2 regions of the Lysobacter helvus genome follow, and region 2 is predicted to be linked to the other one. Evidence: predicted binding sites of a transcription regulator. Region 2 holds the regulator's gene; the other holds the start of a gene.
The links. Region 2 encodes HrcA, which represses chaperone genes, less so after heat shock. Its sites were predicted from a motif close to TTNGCACTCNNNNNNNNNGAGTGCNAA; they were not measured.
Positions count from the first base shown of each region.

Region 1: the regulator HrcA is predicted to act here: its motif matches at 2,812-2,838, upstream of groES (co-chaperone GroES).

Region 1 is NZ_AP024546.1:1,706,235-1,713,904, reverse strand. Features, by position in the region: gene LYSHEL_RS08395 (TIGR03118 family protein) at 1-646, shown strand, start outside; gene groL (chaperonin GroEL) at 782-2,419, opposite strand; gene groES (co-chaperone GroES) at 2,476-2,763, opposite strand; gene LYSHEL_RS08380 (helix-turn-helix transcriptional regulator) at 3,365-3,748, shown strand; gene cutA (divalent-cation tolerance protein CutA) at 3,828-4,139, shown strand; gene LYSHEL_RS08370 (protein-disulfide reductase DsbD) at 4,136-6,340, shown strand; gene LYSHEL_RS08365 (TlpA family protein disulfide reductase) at 6,340-6,936, shown strand; gene aroQ (type II 3-dehydroquinate dehydratase) at 7,055-7,495, shown strand; gene accB (acetyl-CoA carboxylase biotin carboxyl carrier protein) at 7,554-7,670, shown strand, end outside.
Region 2 is NZ_AP024546.1:2,984,760-2,992,429, reverse strand. Features, by position in the region: gene recN (DNA repair protein RecN) at 1-1,255, opposite strand, end outside; gene hrcA (heat-inducible transcriptional repressor HrcA) at 1,352-2,410, shown strand; gene grpE (nucleotide exchange factor GrpE) at 2,499-3,005, shown strand; gene dnaK (molecular chaperone DnaK) at 3,116-5,035, shown strand; gene dnaJ (molecular chaperone DnaJ) at 5,150-6,286, shown strand; gene LYSHEL_RS14590 (tyrosinase family protein) at 6,320-7,670, opposite strand, start outside.

The sequences.
Region 1 (7,670 bases), 1.3 Mb from region 2:
GATCCGCATGATCAACCACTCGGCCGACGGCACGAACTACAAGGGCCTGGCGTTGAGCGGCGACGGCCTGACGCAGTTGATCTACGCCACCGACTTCTTCCACGCGCGCGTGGATGTGTTCGACAGCAACTTCAAACCGGTGACGCTGGCCACCGGCGCGTTCAAGGATCCGGGCATCCCGAAGGGCTATGCGCCGTTCGGCATCCAGGCGATCAACGGCGACATCTACGTCACCTATGCCAAGCAGGACGCGACGATGTCCGACGAAGTGCGCTGCGCCGGGTGCGGCTTCGTGAGCGTGTTCAAGCCGAACGGGAAGTTCGCGCGACGCATCGCCACGCGCGGTGCGCTCAATGCGCCGTGGGGCCTCGCGCTCGCGCCGGCGGCGTTCGGGACGTTCCACAACGCGCTGCTCGTCGGGAATTTCGGCGACGGGAAGATCAATGCGTACGGGGCGTCGTCGGGCACGTTGCTGGGCAACCTGCGGCATCGCGACGGTTCGTCGATCTACGTCGACGGGTTGTGGGGCATGCAGTTCGGCAACGGGCTGAGCGACCAGCCGGTGGATACGTTGTTCTTTGCGTCGGGGCCGAACGACGAGGAGCACGGGTTGTATGGGCGCATCGACTTTACGCATGCGCCTTGAGTGAGGTTACGGCGATCGGAGCGTCCCCTCCCCTGCCCTCCCCGCGGGGCGGGGAGGGGGACAACGAGAAAGGCCCGCTTGCGCGGGCCTTTCTGCGTTACCTGGACTGCCTGGATCTGGATGCGCTTTGCGCTCTTAGAAATCCATGCCGCCCATGCCGCCCATGCCGCCGCCCGGCATCGCCGGTTCGTCCTTCTTCGGCAGCTCGGCGACCATCGCTTCGGTCGTGATCATCAGGCCGGCGATCGACGCGGCGTTCTGCAGCGCGGTGCGCGTGACCTTGGTCGGGTCCAGGATGCCCATCGCGACCATGTCGCCGTACTCGCCGGTCTGCGCGTTGTAACCGAAGTTACCCGAGCCTTCCTTGACCTTGTTGAGCACGACCGACGGCTCTTCGCCGGCGTTGGTGACGATCTCGCGCAGCGGCGATTCCATCGCGCGCAGGGCGATCTGGATGCCGTGGTTCTGGTCTTCGTTGGCACCGGTGATCTTGCCGACCGAAGCCAGCGCACGGATCAGCGCAACGCCGCCGCCCGGGACCACGCCTTCTTCCACCGCCGCGCGCGTGGCGTGCAGGGCGTCTTCGACGCGGGCCTTCTTTTCCTTCATTTCGATTTCGGTCGAGGCACCGACCTTGATCACCGCAACGCCGCCGGCCAGCTTGGCGACGCGCTCCTGCAGCTTCTCGCGGTCGTAGTCCGAAGAGGTCTCTTCGATCTGCGCCTTGATCTGCTTGATGCGGCTTTCGATGGCGGAGGTCTCGCCGGCGCCGTCGATGATCGTGGTGTTTTCCTTGGTGACCTGGATCTTCTTCGCGCGGCCGAGGTCCTTGATGGTCGCCTTCTCGAGCGAGAGGCCGACTTCTTCGGAGATCACGGTGCCGCCGGTCAGGGTGGCCATGTCTTCCAGCATCGCCTTGCGACGGTCGCCGAAGCCCGGCGCCTTGACGGCGCAGACCTTGACGATGCCGCGGATCGTGTTGACCACCAGGGTGGCCAGCGCTTCGCCTTCGACTTCCTCGGCGACGATCAGCAACGGCTTGCCGGCCTTGGCCACGCCTTCGAGGACGGGCAGCAGGTCGCGGACGTTCGAGATCTTCTTGTCGTGCAGCAGGATGAAGGGATCATCCAGCTCGGCCGACATCGACTGCTGGTTGTTGATGAAGTACGGCGAGAGGTAGCCGCGGTCGAACTGCATGCCTTCGACGACGTCGAGCTCGTTCTCCAGGCCCGAGCCTTCTTCAACCGTGATCACGCCTTCCTTGCCGACCTTCTTCATCGCGTCGGCGATGATGTTGCCGATCGACTCGTCGGAGTTGGCGGAGATCGTGCCGACCTGCGCGATCGCCTTGTCGTCGGCCGTGGGCTTGCTGATGTTCTTCAGCTCGGCGACGGCGGCCACGACGGCCTTGTCGATGCCGCGCTTGAGGTCCATGGGGTTCATGCCGGCGGCGACCGCCTTCATGCCTTCGCGGATCAGCGCCTGCGCGAGCACGGTGGCGGTGGTGGTGCCGTCACCGGCGTTGTCGGAGGTCTTGGACGCGACTTCCTTCACCATCTGCGCGCCCATGTTCTCGAACTTGTCGGCGAGCTCGATCTCCTTGGCGACGGACACGCCGTCCTTGGTGATCGTGGGGGCGCCGTAGCTCTTCTCGAGCACGACGTTGCGGCCCTTCGGGCCCAGGGTGGCCTTGACGGCATTGGCGAGCACGTTGACGCCGCGCACCATCTTGGCGCGCGCGTCCTCACCGAAACGAATTTCCTTGGCAGCCATTGCGGATTACCTCAGTAGAAGAATTCTTGTGATTGCTTGTTGTGCGGAAACGACGCTCAGCCGAGGACGGCGAGGATGTCGTCTTCCTTCACGACCAGGTACTCGGTGCCATCCAGCTTCACTTCCGTGCCGCTGTACTTGCCGAACAGGACCTTGTCGCCGGCCTTGACCTTCGGCGCGCGGACGGAGCCGTTGTCGAGGACCTTGCCGTCGCCGACGGCGACGACTTCGCCCTTGATCGGCTTTTCGGTGGCGGAGTCGGGGATGACGATGCCGCCGGCGGAGATTTTTTCTTCTTCCATGCGCTTGATGACAACGCGGTCGTAGAGCGGCTTGATGTTCATTGACAACCCTCGCAAGTCGTTGAGTCGATTGGGGAAAGGGCGCGAAGCTTAGCAGTCCGGGGACCCGACTGCCAAAACCGCGACACGAAAAGGCCCGGCGCGCCGGGACGGGGAGGGAGTTGGGGAAAGCCCCTGGTGCTTTCAAGAGGCAAAAAGAAAGGGCGCACACGATGCCGTGCGCGCCCCCGGAGTGACGGGTGCCGATCCGTGGCTGGCGTTCCTTCGCCGCTCCCCCGCTCCCAGTCCCTTGCTGCCGAAATTCCGTTCGACGAGGGCGCAGCTTGCGGACGCCGTCGCAGGTTGTGAAGACTGGTGGCAGGCAAAAAGCGCTGTCGGATGGTAGCCAGAGCCGCGCCCCGCCTCGCGCCCGCCCCGGTGGTGACCGTGCCCGCTACCAAAAGTAGACAGGATGCGGCCATTATCATTCACGGGGTGACTATTGTTGGCTTCTTCGCTATCCCCACGACTGTTCCCGGGTTTAACGTGCCGATAACGCCTTCACAGCCGCTGAAACTTCCTTCCACCGTTACATCGCACAGAGTTGTCGACCCACCCAATGACGTCCCAACAACGCATCCGCCTGGCTCGCCGCCATGCCGCCATGTCCCAGACGCAGCTTGCGCAGGCCGTGGGCGTGCAACGCAGCGCGGTGAGCCATTGGGAAGCGCCGCAAGGCAAGAACCCGAGCGTCAAGCACCTGCGCGAAATCGCGATGGTGACCGGCGTGCAGTTCGAATGGCTCGCCACCGGACGCGGGCAGATGGCGCCATCGCGGGACACGGTGCTGGATTCGGTGTCGGCGGTGGACGCGCTGCTGGTCGACGATTCGCTCGAGCAGCGATTACTCATGGCCTTCCGCGAAGCGCCAGTGCGCGCGCGCCTCGCCCTGGTCGAGCTGATGGAAGAACTGGCGAGCCAGCGCACCGGCCGCCCGCGTACGCGTTCGCTGATGACCAGCGACGCGTATTACGAAACGCTGGACTGACGACTGCGCAGACCGCTGCGTCCCGCGGGCCGCCGTGCCCGCGCGGTTACCCTATGCGGCCCCCATCCGTGGCCGCCCCGTGACCGCCCTGCTCTGCCTCAGCACCTGCCCCGATGCCGACACCGCGCAACGCATCGCCGATGCGCTGGTGGGCGAACGCCTGGCCGCCTGCGTCAACGTGTTGCCGGGGTTGCGTTCGACATATCGCTGGCAAGGCCGGGTCGAGCGCGCCGATGAAGTGCTGCTGCTGGTCAAGACCACGCGCGAACGATTGCCGGACCTGCAGGCCCGGCTAGTGGCGCTGCATCCCTACGAACTGCCCGAGCTGATCGCGGTCGAAGCCGCCGGCCTGCCGGCCTACCTCCAGTGGATCGCCGGGGAAGTGCAATGACGCAATACCTTCGAAACGCATTGCTCGCGTTGTGCGCCCTGGCGTTGTCGGGCGTGGCGCGCGATGCGCGGGCGATCGATGAAAAGGACCTGCTGCCCGTCGACCAGGCCTTCGCGCTGTCGGTGGACGCGCCCGCGCGCGACCGCATCGAGCTGACGTGGAAGATTGCGCCCGGCTATTACCTGTATCGCCAGCGCATCGGCGTGCAGGGCATCGATGGCGGAACGCTCGCGATGCCGAAGGGGCATCCGAAGCACGACGAGTTCTTCGGCGACGTGGAGATCTACCGCGATGCGCTGATCGCGACGTATGGCGGCACGATCGCGCCGGAGGCGCAAGGCGTCGAGCTGAAGGTGAAGTACCAGGGCTGCGCGGACGCGGGCATCTGCTATCCACCGCAGGTGCGCACGATCAAGGTCGCATTGCCTTCGGCGTCGGTCGAACCGTTGCTCGGCGCGCGCGCGCCGGCCTCCTCCGCGTTGTTCGGCGATGCGGGCGGCGCGCAGGTCGATGCCGCACCGCTTCCGCCCGAGCAGGCGTTCAAGGTGGAAGCGATCGCCGACGGCGGCAACGCGCTGCTGCTGCGCTTCACGCCGGCGCGCGGGTATTACCTCTATCGCGACAAGACCACGCTGAAGCTCGATGGCCAGGGCCTGTCGCTCGGCGCGCCGCGCTGGCCGCAGGGCACGCAGCATCGCGACGAACATTTCGGCGACGTGGTCGTGTACTTCGACCAGGTGGAAGTGCCGGTGGCCGTGCAGCGCACGCACGTGAATGCCGTGGACGGCACGTTGCGCGTGTCGTTCCAGGGCTGCCAGACCGGAGGCATCTGCTATCCGGTGATGACGCGTTCGATCCAGGTGTCGCTGCCCGCTGGCACCGTGTCGGGTGCGACCGCTGCAACGCCTGCCGACAACCTCGCCGCCGACCAGCGCCTCGCGCGCGACCTGGGCGGCAAGCAGCGCGCGTGGACGTTGCTGCTGTTCTTCGCCTACGGGCTCGGCCTCGCGTTCACGCCCTGCGTGTTGCCGATGGTGCCGATCCTGTCGGGCCTCATCGCCGGCCGCGGCGAACGCATCGGTGCGACGCGCGCGTTCTCGCTGTCGCTGGTGTACGTACTTGCGAGCGCGGTGGTGTTCACGATTGCCGGCGTGCTCGCGGGATTGCTCGGCGCGGCGGCCAACCTGCAGGCGTGGATGCAGAACGCGTGGGTGCTCGGCGCCTTCGCGGCCTTGTTCGTGATCCTGTCGTTGTCGATGTTCGGTTTGTACGAACTGCAATTGCCCGCGGGATTGCGCGCGCGCCTGGGCGCGGTGAGCGATCGCCAGCGCGGTGGCTCGTGGGTGGGGGTGGCGGCGATGGGCGCGTTGTCGGCGCTGATCGTCGGGCCGTGCGTCGCGCCGCCGTTGATGGGCGCAGTGCTCTACATCGCGCAGGCGCGCGATCCGGTGCTCGGTGGCGCGGCATTGTTCCTGCTGGCGCTGGGCATGGGCGCGCCGTTGATCGCGTTCGGCATGGCCGCGGGCCGCGGGATGCCGACGAGCGGGCCGTGGATGATCGCGGTGCAACGCGTGTTCGGTTTCGTGTTCCTCGGGCTTGCGATCTGGATGCTGTCGCGCGTGTTGCCGGGGGCGGCGACGCTCGCGTTGTGGGGATTGCTGGCGCTCGGGGCGGCGGCGTGGGTGTTTTCGCAGGGCACGACATCGCGTGCACGGCTGGCGGCGCGCTTCGCGGCGCTCGTGCTCGGCGTCGTCGGTGCGGCGGAATTGCTTGGTGCATTCGCCGGCGGACACGATCCGCTGCAACCCCTTGCCGGCGTCACGGGCGCGCGGTCGGAAGCGATCGCGTTCAAGCGCATCAAGTCGGTCGAGGACCTGGATCGCGAGATCGCCGCCGCGCGCAGCGCGAACAAGCCGGTGATGCTCGACTTCTATGCGGACTGGTGCGTGAGCTGCAAGGAGATGGAGAAGTACGTCTTCACCCGGCCGGACGTGCATGCCGCGCTGTCCGATTACGTGTTGCTGCAGGCCGACGTCACCGCCAACGACGCGACCGACCAGGCGCTGATGCAGCGCTTCGGGATCATCGGCCCGCCGATGTCGCTGTTCTTCAAGGACGGGCAGGAACGTCGCGGCCTGCGCCTGACGGGCTTCGAAGACGCGGCAAAGTTCGTGCAACGCGCGCATCGCGGAGCGGAGTGATGGGATCGGGCACGAAAGTGGTGCTGGTTGCGTTGGTGGCTGGTGCGCTCGGGGTCGTTGCGGCCCTGCTGACGACGGGCCCCGGCCCGCTGCTGCGGACCGAACTGGGCCAGCGCGTGCTGGGCGAAGCGATGGACGCCAGCGCGCCCCCGGTGCCGGCCGGCGTAGCGGTGGCGCGCCGCGGGGAGAAACTCCCGGCGATCACGTTGCCGGACCTGGCGGGCCAGCGCATCGAACTTCCCGAGAAGTACGCCGGCCGCCCCGTCCTCATCAACCTCTGGGCCAGCTGGTGCGGGCCCTGCGTCACCGAGATGCCCGCGCTGCAGGCCTTCGCCACCGAACAGGGTGCCAACGGCGTGCAAGTCGTCGGCATCGCTCTGGATGACGTCGAGGCCGTGCGCGCCTTCGTGGCGAAAACGGGCGTGGACTATCCAATCCTGATCGAAACCCCCGGCCCGGCCGATGCGGGCGTCCGCCTGGGCAATCCGAAGGGCGTGCTGCCCTATTCGATCCTGGTCTCCGCCGACGGGCGGCTGCTGAAACAACGCATCGGCCCGTTCGAACACGGGGAAATCGCAGGCTGGGCAAGGGATTAGAGGCGCAACTCCAACCTCTGCATAAGTCCCGAGAACTTCCGCGATCGTGATGTGATCGTCTGGACACCCCGGAGCGCTTGGGCCAGACTGCGCGTCCTTAGGTCCCCCGACGCGCGCGATGGCGAAGCTGCTGGTCCTGCATGGCCCGAACCTCAACCTGCTCGGTACGCGCGAGCCGGAGGTCTATGGCCGCACGACCCTCGCCGAGATCGACGCCGAACTCGGGCGCCGCGCCCGCGAGGCCGGCCACGACCTGACCTCCCTGCAATCCAACGCCGAAGCCGCGCTGATCGACCGCGTGCAGGCCGCGCGCACCGATGGCACCGACTTCCTCCTGGTGAACCCCGCGGGCTTCACCCACACCTCGGTCGCGCTGCGCGATGCGCTGGCCGCGGTCGCGTTGCCCTTCATCGAAGTGCACCTGTCCAACCCGCATGCGCGGGAACCGTTCCGCCGCACCAGTTATTTCAGCGACCTCGCCGTCGGCGTGGTCGCGGGCTTCGGCGCCGCGAGCTATTCGCTCGCGCTCGACGCCGCCCTCCAGCGCCTCGGCGCCTGATCCCACCCATTCCGTTCCCACCGCCTCCGTTGCCGGAGGCTCCGACCAGAGGCCCGCCATGGACCTGCGCAAAATCAAGAAGCTGATCGATCTGCTGGAAGAGTCGAACCTCGCCGAGATCGAAATCAAGGAAGGCGAGGAATCCGTTCGCCTGGCCCGCGTGCCGCGCGGCGCG
Region 2 (7,670 bases):
CGAGGAATTCGATGCGCTCGGCGCCTTGCGGATCCGGATCGGCCGCGGGGTTGGGTTCGATCGACACCGAGAACGCGCCGCCGCCCATGCCGAGCTCGCCGATCAGCGTGGTCGTGGACGATGCGAGCGACTTCGCCGCCTGCGTGCGGGCTTTCGTCAGCGTGGCGGCGTGCTTCGCCCACGCGAGGCGGGCCGATTCGATTTCGCCATCGAGCGCGCGCACGCGGTCTTCGGCGCCGCGCAGGGATTCGAGCTCCGCGACGAGGGCATCGCGTTGCGCGGCCAGGCCTTCGGGCGCGATGCGGTGCTTGCGCGCCAAGTCGTGCAGGCGCGTGAGCTTGCGGTCCAGGTCGTCGAAGGCGGTGGGGTCGAGGTCCAGGTCGGCGCGGACGCGTTCCAGCAGGGACGCCGCTTCGTCGAGCTGGATCGCGGCGGTGTCGAGCATCGCGTCGATCTCGAGCAGGCGCGGTTCGTGTTCGGCCTGGCGCGCGAGGTCGTTGCGCATCTGCTGCAGCTGGCGCCCGAGGGCCGGACCGTCTTCGCCACCCAGGCGCGCGGCGGCGGCGTCGCAGGCTTCGATCAGGCCGGCGGCGTGCGCATGGCGGCGGTGCGCGGCGACGAGGTCGGCGAACGCCGCGGGCTCCAGCGCATCGCGCTGCAATTCCTGCAGCTGGTGTTCGAGGAAGGCGATGCGATCGCCGGGATCGCCGCGTTGCGAGAGCGCGTCGCGTTCGCGCACCAGCGCCGCCCACGTGCGCGCGGCGGCCTGCACCTGCGCCTGCAACGGCGCGTGCCGGCCGAAGGCATCGAGCAGCGCGAGCTGGCTGCCGCGCGCCATCAACGCCTGGTGTTCGTGCTGGCCGTGGATTTCGACCAGGCGCCCGGCGAGTTCGGCCACCTGGGCGATCGTCGCGGGGCGGCCGTTGATCCACGCCTTCGAACCACCGTCGGCGCGCAGCGTGCGGCGCAACTGGCATGTCGCGCCGGCATCGGTGTCGTCGAGGTCCTGTTCCTGCAGCCAGGCGGCGGCCGCGGGCGCATCGGACAGGTCGAACACCGCGACCAGTTCCGCGCGTTCAGCCCCGTGGCGCACCACGCCGCTGTCGGCGCGCGCCCCGGACAGGAAGCCCAGCGCGTCGACCAGCAGCGACTTGCCCGCGCCGGTTTCGCCGGAAATCACGGTCAGGCCCGCGGCGAAATCGAGTTCGGCCGCGCGGACGACCGCGAAGTCCTTGATGGCGAGATGGGTGAGCATGGGGCGATAGCGTAAAAGATTCGTCGTCGCAGGAACCGAGACTGCGTGCAACGCAATCCGCTTGCGCCCACCTGCCGCGCGCCGTATACCCGCCCCATGGCTTCGCGCACGCAACTCCCCGGCGACCTCGATCCGCGCGCACGGCACCTGCTGCGCACGCTGATCGGGCGCTACATCCACGATGGCGAACCGGTCGGTTCGCAGACGCTGGCCCGCCACGCGGGCCTGGACATCAGCCCGGCGACCATCCGTAACATCCTCGCGGACCTGGAGGAGGGCGGGCTCCTGAGTTCGCCGCACACCTCCGCTGGCCGCATCCCGACCACGCAGGGCTACCGGGTGTTCGTGGATTCGCTGCTGCAGGTGCGTTCGCTGCCCGAAGGGGAGCTCGCGCGCCTGCGCCAGGAGCTGCCGGCCGGGTCGGGCACGCAGGCCCTGCTGGGCAGCGCGTCGGAACTGTTGTCGGCGATGACGCATTTCGTCGGCGTGGTCGGGGTGCCCAAGCGCGAGCAGTTCGCCTTCCGCCACATCGATTTCGTCCCGCTGGATGCGCAGCGCGTGCTGGCGATCCTCGTCTTCGCCGACAACGACGTGCAGAACCGCATCCTGCACACGCGCCGCCCCTACGACGCGGGCGAGCTGGAACGCGCGGCCAACTACCTCAACCAGCACTTCGCCGGACGCCCGCTCGCGGAGATCCGCGCGCGCCTGGTGCAGGAGTTGAACAACGCGCGCAGCGAAATGGAAACGCTGCTGGCGCACACCGTCGAACTGGCCGAACAGGCGCTGGCGCCGGGCGTGGAGGACGACGTGGTGCTGGCCGGCCAGACGCGCCTGATGGGCGTGCAGGACCTGTCCGACCTGGACCGCCTGCGCGACCTGTTCGAAGCCTTCGCCCGCAAGCGCGAGATCCTGCAGCTGCTCGAACGCACCGCGCGCGCCCCGGGCGTGCGCATCTTCATCGGCGAGGAGACCGGCATGGCGCCGCTCGAATCGGTCTCGATGGTCACCGCGCCCTACGTCGCCGGCGGGCGCGTGCTGGGCGTGCTCGGGGTGATCGGCCCCACGCGCATGGCCTACGACCGGGTGATCCCCGTCGTGCAGGCCGCCGCCGACGTCCTCGGGGCCGCCCTGGAGGCGCCGCCGAAGGACTGAACGGGGCCCCGGGCCTTGAAAGCCCCGGCCGGCGACCGCATGCGGGGGGTTCGGGCGGAGGACGCCGCCGAACCACGGACCTTTCCAGATGACCCACGAACACCCGCAGGACAGCGACGCCGCCCTGGAAGGCGAGCTGTCTCCCCAGGACCAGATCGAACAACTCAAGGGCGAAGTCGAGCAATTGCGCGCCGAGGCGCTGCGCGAACGCGCCGACCTCGACAACCAGCGCAAGCGCCTGGCCCGCGACGTGGAGCAGGCGCGCAAGTTCGCCAACGAACGCCTGCTCACCGAGCTGCTCCCGCTGTTCGACAGCATGGAAGCGGGCCTTGCCGCCGCCGCGCAATCCGACCCCCTCCGCGAAGGCCTGGAGCTCACGCTGCGCCAGCTGCACCGCATCGCCGAGACCAACGGCCTCGTCGAAGTGTTCCCGCAGGCCGGCGACAGCTTCGACCCCGAACGCCACCAGGCGATGAGCATGGTCGAGGCCGGCGCGTTGCCGCCCGGCGCGGTCGCGCAGACCTTCCAGAAGGGCTACGTGCTGAACGAGCGACTGCTGCGCCCGGCGCTGGTCGTGGTCGCGAAACACGATTGAACGCAACGACCGAGCCTTGAAGGCGGCCAAGCGGCCCCTACATCACGTGCAGTCCGGCGGGCAGCCCGCCAACCAATTTCGAATAGCGACATCCCCGGAGGGAGCAACACATGGGCAAGATCATCGGCATCGACCTCGGCACCACCAATTCGTGCGTGGCCATCATGGAAGGCGGCAAGGCGCGCGTCATCGAGAACAGCGAAGGCGACCGCACCACCCCGTCGATCGTGGCGTACACCAAGGACGGCGAAGTGCTGGTCGGCGCATCCGCCAAGCGCCAGGCCGTCACCAATCCCAAGAACACCTTCTTCGCCGTCAAGCGCCTCATCGGCCGCAAGTTCCAGGACGCCGAAGTGCAGAAGGACATCGGCCTGGTCCCGTACCAGATCATGGGCCATGACAACGGCGACGCGTGGGTGGCCACGAGCGACGGCAAGAACCTCTCGCCGCAGGAAATCTCCGCGCGCGTGCTGGAGAAGATGAAGAAGACGGCCGAGGCCTACCTCGGCGAGACGGTGACCGAAGCGGTCATCACGGTGCCGGCGTACTTCAACGACAGCCAGCGCCAGGCCACCAAGGACGCCGGCCGCATCGCGGGCCTGGACGTCAAGCGCATCATCAACGAGCCCACCGCGGCCGCGCTGGCCTATGGCATGGACAAGAAGGGCGGCGACCGCAAGATCGCGGTGTACGACCTGGGCGGCGGCACGTTCGACGTGTCGATCATCGAGATCGCGTCCGTGGACGGCGAGATGCAGGTGGAAGTGCTCTCCACCAACGGCGACACGTTCCTGGGCGGCGAAGACTTCGACAAGCGCGTCATCGATTACCTCGTCGAGGAATTCCTCAAGGACCAGGGCATCGACCTGCGCAAGGATCCGCTCGCGCTGCAGCGCCTGAAGGACGCCGCCGAGCGCGCGAAGATCGAGCTGTCCTCCGCGCAGCAGACCGAAGTGAACCTGCCGTACGTCACGGCCGATGCCTCGGGCCCGAAACACCTCAACATCAAGCTCACGCGCGCCAAGCTCGAAGCGCTGGTCGACGACCTCGTCAAGAAGACGATCGAACCGTGCCGCATCGCGCTGAACGACGCCGGCCTGCGCGCGAGCGAAATCAGCGAAGTCATCCTCGTCGGCGGCCAGACCCGCATGCCGAAGGTGCAGCAGGCGGTGGGCGAGTTCTTCGGCAAGGAACCGCGCAAGGACGTCAACCCGGATGAAGCGGTCGCGCTGGGCGCGGCGATCCAGGGCGGCGTGCTGGCCGGCGACGTCAAGGACGTGCTGCTGCTCGACGTGACCCCGCTCAGCCTGGGCATCGAAACCCTCGGCGGCGTGTTCACCAAGATCATCGAGAAGAACACCACCATCCCGACCAAGGCCTCGCAGGTCTTCTCCACGGCGGACGACAACCAGTCCGCGGTGACGGTGCACGTGCTGCAGGGCGAACGCGAACAGGCGCGCTTCAACAAGTCGCTCGCGCGCTTCGACCTGGCCGGCATCGACGCCGCGCCGCGCGGCATGCCGCAGATCGAAGTCTCCTTCGACATCGACGCCAACGGCATCCTGCACGTGCACGCCAAGGACAAGAAGACGGGCAAGGAGCAGAAGGTCGAGATCAAGGCCGGCTCGGGCCTGTCGGAAGACGAGATCAAGCAGATGGTGCAGGACGCCGAAGCCCATCGCGAAGACGACAAGAAGTTCCATGAGCTGGTGACGGCGCGCAACACCGCCGACGCGATGATCCATTCGGTGCGCAATGCGATCACCGAGCACGGCAGCAAGGTGCCGGGCGACGTGATCGGCCGCGTCGAAGGCGCGCTCGCCGACCTCGAGACCGCGATGAAGGGCGACGACAAGGGCCAGATCGACGCGAAGACCCGCGCGCTCGAGGAAGCCGCGCAGTCGCTGGTGGCGGCGGCCTCGGCCGGGCAGGGCGGCGGCGGCGACGCCGGCGGCCCGCAGGGAGGTGCGCCGCGCAACGACGACGTGGTGGACGCTGAGTTCACCGAAGTCAAGGACGACAACAAGTAACGGCCGTCCCGGTCATGCGGAAACGGGGCCCGGGTCTGCGAAAGGCGACATCCGCCGATCCGGTCCCGGGCCCCGCCGTATAAGCTTTCGCACTTTTTCGAAGAACCCGGCTCCATGAGCAAACGCGACTACTACGAAACCCTGGGCGTGGCCCGCGACGCCAGCGACGAAGACCTGAAGAAGGCCTATCGCCGCTGCGCGATGAAGCACCACCCCGATCGCAATCCCGGCGACCACGCTGCGGAAGCCGCGTTCAAGGAATGCAAGGAAGCCTACGAAGTGCTGTCGGACGCGGCCAAGCGCCGCATGTACGACCAGCACGGCCACGCTGCATTCGAACACGGCATGGGCGGCGGTGGGGGTGGTGGCCCGGGCGGTTACGCCGACATGGGCGACATCTTCGGGGACATCTTCGGCAACATCTTCGGCGGCGGGGCCGGCGGGCGCGGTGGCCCGCGGCGCGGCGCCGACATCGGCTACGTGATGGAGCTCGATCTCGAAGAAGCGGTCTCGGGCATCGAGAAGCGCGTCGAAGTCCCCACGCTCGTCTCGTGCCAGCACTGCAACGGGTCGGGATCGGCCGACGGCCAGGTGGAAAACTGCACCACGTGCCACGGCCGCGGCCAGGTGCGCATGCAGCGCGGCATCTTCCAGATGCAGCAGACGTGCCCGCATTGCGCAGGGCGCGGCAAGGTCATCATCAACCCGTGCAAGCCGTGCGTGGGGCAGGGGCGCCTGGAGGAAGAAAAGGTGCTCTCGGTGAAGATCCCCGCGGGCGTCGACAACGGCGACCGCATCCGCTTGTCCGGCGAAGGCGAGGCCGGTCCGCCGGGCACGCCGCCGGGCGACCTGTACGTGGAAGTGCGCGTGCGTCCGCACGACATCTTCGAGCGCGAAGGCGACGACCTGCATTGCGAAGTGCCGGTGCGCATCTCGCAGGCGGCGCTGGGCGATTCGATCCGCGTGCCCACGCTGGGCGGCGACATCGAACTGCGCATCCCCGCCGAAACGCAGAGCGGCAAGGTGTTCCGCCTGCGCGATCGCGGCGTGCGTTCGGTGCGCAGCCGCGCGCCGGGCGACCTGTATTGCAAGGTCGCGGTGGAAACGCCGGTCAACCTCACGCCGGAACAGCGCGAGTTGCTGGAGAAGTTCGAAGCCACCTTCGTCGGCGAGGGCGCGCGGCGCCATTCGCCGAAAGCCTCGACGTTCCTCGACGGGGTGAAGGGCTTCTGGGACCGAATGATCAGTTGACCCCTCTCCCGAACGGGAGAGGGGCCCAGGCAGTTACTGCCGCACCAGTTCGATCGAAGCGACCATCGGGTTCGCACCCGACACCGGGCGTCCGCCCGGCACGAAAGTCACGTACAACTCGCTCCCCGCGGCCACGCCGTGGGGCTTCTTCGCGATCGTGTTCAACAGCGCGGTGACGTCGAAGCTGAAGAAATTCTCGCCCAACGCTTCATCGAGCTTGCTGCCGCCGCCGTGGTCGTGGAACTCGGCGTCGAAGAAGTTGATCGCGCCGACGTAGTGCGCGTTGTCCACCGGATCGGTGGGGCGCGCGGTGATGTACACGTGGTACAGCACTTCCGGCTGCTTCCAGGTGTGCAGCTTGCGCAGCACGAGCAATGCGCGGCGGTTGTCGGTGTCCAGGCCCAGCACGTCCGTCTTGCGCGTGCCGCTGATGCGCAGCATGCGCACCTTGGTGGGCGTGGCGCCGAGGTCGGCTTCGGTCTGCGCGGCGGCGATGCGCGTGGCGGTCGCGGCCGCGGACTTGGCGGCCAGCGTGGTGGTGGGCGGCGGCGTGGTGGTGGTCACCGGCGGCTTCGGCACGAAGCGGTCATAGTCGTATCCCAGCTGCAATGCGCTGTAGAGATTCTTGACCTGGCGCGAGATGCGCGCGCCGTTGGCGTCGGCCATCGCGAACGACGTGGTGATCCACGGGTAGGCGATCGGATCGGTCGGGTTCTTGTTGCCGTTCTTGTTCCAGCTGGCCCAGATGCGGTCGATGTTGGCGTGGTGCACGCAGAACAACGGATCGTTGCCCGCGTACGGCACCGCGCCCATGCCGCGGCCGTTGCCGACCAGCGTGTGGATGCGGCCGTGGATGCCCGAGTCGATCGCGCGGCAGAAGCCCGTCACCGAGCCGACGGTGTTGTAGGCCGTCTTCGCCATGATGTCGTTGATGTCCATCGCATCGCCCGGCTGGTTCAGCTGGATCGGCTGGCCGGAATTGGCGAGCGTGGTGCGATTGGCGCGATACAGGCAGTCGTACACCGGGTCGTTCGGCAGGCGGAACTGTTCCGGCAGCACGCCGCGGCGCGCGGGATCGGCGGAGCAGTAATCCCAGTAGGGCATCGTGAATTCCGGATGCCCGCTCACCTGGCGCACGATGCGTTCCATCGTCCACACGTAGAAGCGGTGCCACGGCAGGAAGTAGCTGGCGTTCTGCCCGGAGTGCGACTGGCACGTGTTCCAGACTTCCTCGGCCAGCGTGCGCATCGGCGTCGGTGTGTCGCCGAAGATGCGCGTGAGTTCGGCGGCCTTGTTGGTCGCGCCGTTGACGAAGTGCGTGTACCACTGCCACGACCAGCTCAGGGGATTGTCGGGGCCCATGCCCTGCATCGCGCGCACGGCG